Regions from separate parts of the Synechococcus sp. R65.1 genome, predicted to be linked through region 1. Evidence: predicted binding sites of a transcription regulator. Region 1 holds the regulator's gene; the other holds the start of a gene.
What was found. Region 1 encodes NtcA, which controls nitrogen genes in cyanobacteria. Its sites were predicted from a motif close to GTANCNNNNGNTAC; they were not measured.
Positions count from the first base shown of each region.

Region 1 (2,394 bases):
AGGGCCTAATTGGCGGAGCAGCCTACGAGGCCACGGGGGATCCCTTGCCCCCGGAGACCTTGAAAATGGCCCAGGAAAGCGATGCCGTTTACTTGGCAGCGGTTGGCGACTTTAAGTACGATACCCTGCCGCGCCAGAAGCGACCGGAGCAGGCTTTGCTGGGCTTGCGGGCCGGCTTGGGGCTATTTGCCAACTTGCGCCCCGTGAAGATCTTCCCCCAACTGGTGCAGGCCTCCTCCCTAAAGCCGGAGGTGGTTGCTGGGATCGACCTGGTGGTGGTACGCGAGCTCACCGGCGGCATCTACTTTGGTCAGCCCCGCGGGATCTTCGTCGATGCCCAGGGATCCCGCCGCGGCGTCAACACTATGGCCTACAGCGAGGCCGAGGTGGATCGCATTGCCCGCGTAGCTTTTGAACTGGCCCGCAAGCGACGGCGCAAGCTTTGCTCGGTGGATAAGGCCAATGTGCTGGAGGTGTCGCAACTGTGGCGGGAGCGGGTTACCGCCATTGCCGCCGAATACCCTGACGTAGAGCTTTCCCACCTCTATGTCGACAACGCGGCCATGCAGTTGGTGCGCTGGCCAAAGCAGTTTGACGTCATCCTGACAGAAAACCTCTTTGGGGATATCCTCTCCGACGAGGCGGCCATGCTAACTGGCTCCATTGGCATGTTGCCTTCTGCCTCTCTGGGAGCTACCGGCCCAGGCCTCTATGAGCCAGTCCATGGCTCAGCTCCGGATATTGCCGGCCAAGACAAGGCCAACCCCATTGCCCAGGTGCTTTCTGGGGCAATGCTACTGCGCTACTCCTTGGATCAGCCCCAAGCTGCTGACCGCATCGAACAGGCCGTCGAGGCGGTTTTGGCCCAGGGCTACCGCACCGCCGACATCTACTCGGAGGGGATGACCCTGGTCGGCTGCCGGGAAATGGGGGAAAAGATCCTGGCTGCCCTGGCTCAGCTGCCCGCCTCCTAGCAGGGGTCTCTCAGCCGTTGAGGGCTGGCCCCCTAGGCAAAGCGATGGCCAAGCTGGATGGGGTCGTGGACAGTGATCTTCTTCTTGTGGATAGAAATGTAGTTTTTCTTGCGCAACTCTCCCAAGAGACGGGTAATGGTGACGCGGGTTGATCCGATGGCTTCGGCAATGGCCTGGTGAGATAGCTTGAGGTCGATGGTTACGCCATTGGGGCCAGGCACCCCGAAGTCGCGGCAGAGGATCAACAAAAAGCTAACTAGGCGGGAGGCCATGTCGCGGTGGGCCAGGGTTTCAATCATCATCTCTGTCTGCAGGATACGGGAAGCCAAGCTCTTGAGCAGCAACATGGCCAGCTCAGCGTTCTCCCGTACAGACTTTTCCACCTGTTCGATGGGCAGAGAAAGCAGCTCGACGCGAGTAAAAGCTACGGCGTGATAGAAGCGGTCGGAGCGCTGCCCGGTAATGAAGGAGAGCACACCAAAAATACTGTTCTCCCGCAGGAGGGCAACGGTAATTTCTTCCCCCCTTTCGTACACCCGCGAGAGCTTAACCGCCCCTTTGACCAAAAAGTAAACCCGCTCCGCCGGATCGCCGGGGAGAAAAATGGTCTTGCCGCGTTCATAAGTCTCGATAACCGGAGGATGGCGAGATCCTCCTAGCTGCTTAAAAGCTGCAATGAGAGATTTTTCTGCGACGGCCACCACGAGATTTGTCAACCTTTCAAGGTCAGTTTATCTCTAGGATCAACCCCAGAGGTTAGCTTGGGGCACCTGGATCGAGCTGCCCACGACTCAGAGACTACCCTAAACTTAAGAGACTCTGCCTGGATATCTTTGTAGCCAGAGCTACGTTCCTTTGTTGCGACAAGGGAAGGTTGTATGGGGATCCCGCCGGCTGAGGTTGCCACCCCTTCTCGCCCTAGCCGCCAGCACTTTACGGTGCGGATGCCAGAGCCAGCCAGTCACCTCTTGGAGGTGGAGCTGCAGATTCGCGAAGTGGAACCAGAGGTGCCCCTGCGGCTGCGGCTGCCAGTGTGGACGCCGGGATCCTACCTAGTGCGGGAGCATGCCCGCCATGTACAGGAGTTTCAGGCCCTGAGCGAGCAGGGGAGCCCTTTGGCCTGGCGAAAGGTTGATAAAAACACCTGGGAGGTCGATCCACCTGGGTGTTCGGCGGTTACAGTCCGCTATCGGGTCTATGCCTATGAGCTGACGGTGCGCACCAACCATCTGGATCTCACCCACGCCTATTTCAATGGGGCGGCGCTCTTTCTCTACGTGCCTGGCCGCGAGCGGGAGCCCTATACGCTGACCGTGATCCCTCCCCACCCCGACTGGCGCATTGCCACCAGCCTGCGGCCCCTGGCCTCTCCTTCCCCAGGGGATCCTAGCGCTGGCCAGTCTTTCTTTGCTGAAGACTA
Region 1 is NZ_JANSHU010000016.1:1,246-3,639, reverse strand. Features, by position in the region: gene leuB (3-isopropylmalate dehydrogenase) at 1-974, shown strand, start outside; gene ntcA (global nitrogen regulator NtcA) at 1,007-1,678, opposite strand; partial or broken gene NW814_RS07855 (M61 family metallopeptidase) at 1,853-2,394, shown strand, end outside.

Region 2 (2,394 bases), on a different contig from region 1:
ACTCCCAGCAGATCCCGCTTGTGCCAGACCACCTCGTCTTTTTCCGCCGCTCTGGGCAGAGGGTGGCCAATCTGCTGCTCCACCGCCGCCCGAAACTTCTCCAGGCCCCACTCGTCAATGAGCCACCTCAGCCGCGCCTTTTGCCGGTTGGCCCGCAGGCCGTGATCCCGATAGACCAGCAGCACCGCCTCACATAGAGGAACCACATCGCGGGGATCTACCCAAACGTCCAGCCCGATGGCCTCGGCACAGCGGCGGGCCGAAAAAAAGCCTCCCACCAAGACGTTGAAGCCCAGCTTGCCCTCTTTGAAAGCAGGCACAAAAGCCAGGTCATTGATCTCGGCATGCACCGAGTTGTCGCGACAACCGCAGATGGCGATGTTGAACTTGCGCGGCAGGTTGGTGAAGGAAGGGTTGCCCTCGCCGTTGTTGGTTACCATGTCCTGCACTTTGCGGGTGAGGCCGCGCACGTCGATCAGCTCATCCGGGTCGATACCGGCCAGAGGGGATCCCGTGATGTTGCGCACGTTATCCATGCCTGACTGGATGCTGGTCAGGCCCACCTCCTTGAGTTGCCGCAGAACCTGAGGCATGTCCTCAATGGGAATGCCCCGCAGTTGCAGGTTTTGCCGAGTGGTGATGTCGGCTACGCCATCTTGGCCGTAGGGGCGGAGGATCTCGGCCAACTTGCGCATTTGGCCGCTGGTCAGGATCCCATTGGGCAGGCGCAGCCGCAGCATGAACTTGCCAGGGGTGCGCTTGCGAAAGAAGATCCCCAGCCACTTGAGGCGGTGATCTCGGTCGTCTTCGGGGATGTTCTCCCAGCCCATTTGGGCAAAAGCTTCCAGCTCGTCCTTAACCGCCAGCCCATCCTTCTCGCTTTTAAGGCGTTCAAACTGGTTCGCCATGATCGCTGCCGTGGGATGAACGCCGCCTATCCTAGCGATGACGAACCATTGACTTTGGTAGTTGGCGTTACACTTCTTAACGAGCTATGCGATTTCGGCATAGCTAAGTTGTGGTTTATGCATAGGAGAGGGGGATCCTCTCTCCCCCGCCAGGAAAAACAGCGTTTACTGCCCCTCTATCCCACCTTCAAAAGAACCCTAGCCAACTGCTCGCAGGCTGCCCTGATCTTCTCCAGGGTGCCGGGATTGACCAAGCCGTAGTAGTCAAATCCATAAACTTTCCCAGTTTGGACGGCTTGCAACCGATTCCAAAAGGGGCGGGAACGGAAAAACGCCAAGGGATCCGCCGCCTCCGGGTTGACCACCAGCAGAACTTCTGGGTTGGCTTCCAGGATGCGCTCTGCCGAAAGGGTGACGTAGCCTCGAAAAGGCCCTTGGCTTTGCAAAGTAGCGGTGAGATTGTCCGCGCCAAAGCGTTCCAGCAGATCCCCGGCCCAGCTTTGCCGGTTGGGAGAAAGAATCGGCTGGGTGCCCACCAAGAGCAAGGTTTTGGGTCGAACGCGGGGCAGTTCCTGGGGCAAAAGGGATCCATACTGCCGCAGCAAGGGATCGGGATCCGCCCCCAAAGCAGCAGCCAGGGTGGCAATCGTCTCTTCCAAAGCAGCCCAACTGTCCACGCGGGTGAGGTAGGTGGGGATCCCCAGCTCCTGCAGCCGTTCTGCCAGAGCCTCGTGAAAGCCACTGGCCCCCACCACCCAGTCCGGTTGTAGGGCCACAAGCTGCTCCAGGTTGGGTTGGTTGCCCAGCCCCAGGCGGGTCAAGCCTTGGAAGCGGGGATCCTCCTCCAACAAACGACTGGCAGGGATCCCCACCAGCTTGTCCGGAGCCAGGCGATAGAGAATATCGGCTGTCAAGGTGGTGAGGCTGGCTACCCGACGAAAAGGACTCTGTCTCGCTGACAGGAGTGGCTCCTGAGGGATCCGACCTTGGGCTTGGGCCAAACGCCCCATTCCCCAGGCCCCCACGCTGGCCAGACCAAAGGCGAACAGTTGACGGCGAGAAAGACGAGACAGCATAGACAATCTCCAAAACAATTCCCAAACAGCAATCAATTGAGGGTGAACTGGATGGGCACCACCACCCAAGACTCGATGGGGGCGTTGTTTCTCAAGGCCGGGCTGAATTCCCACCGCTGCACCGCCTCCTGCGCTGCCCTATCCAGGGCGGGAAACCCACTGGAAGAGGCGATCTCCACCTGCTGCACCTGCCCCTGGGCATTGACCTTGGCCCGCAGCAGCACCTGCCCCTGTTGGCCGAGACGGCGAGCTTGAGGCGGGTTGGGGGGCGGAGGATTGCGACCGGGGATCGGGCGGGCCAGGATGTCCGGCTGGGGGTTGGCAGCCACTGTCGGTGGGGAGGAACTGGGGGTGGCAGGTGTTGGGGCAGAGGAATGGGGTTGGGCTGCACCTATACCGCCAGGTGTCCC
Region 2 is NZ_JANSHU010000001.1:320,677-323,070, forward strand. Features, by position in the region: gene NW814_RS01650 (ferredoxin--nitrite reductase) at 1-908, opposite strand, end outside; gene NW814_RS01655 (ABC transporter substrate-binding protein) at 1,085-1,984, opposite strand; gene NW814_RS01660 (energy transducer TonB) at 2,017-2,313, opposite strand.
Region 2: a site for NtcA is predicted at 966-979, ahead of NW814_RS01650 (ferredoxin--nitrite reductase). Genes of this name have one in related genera too.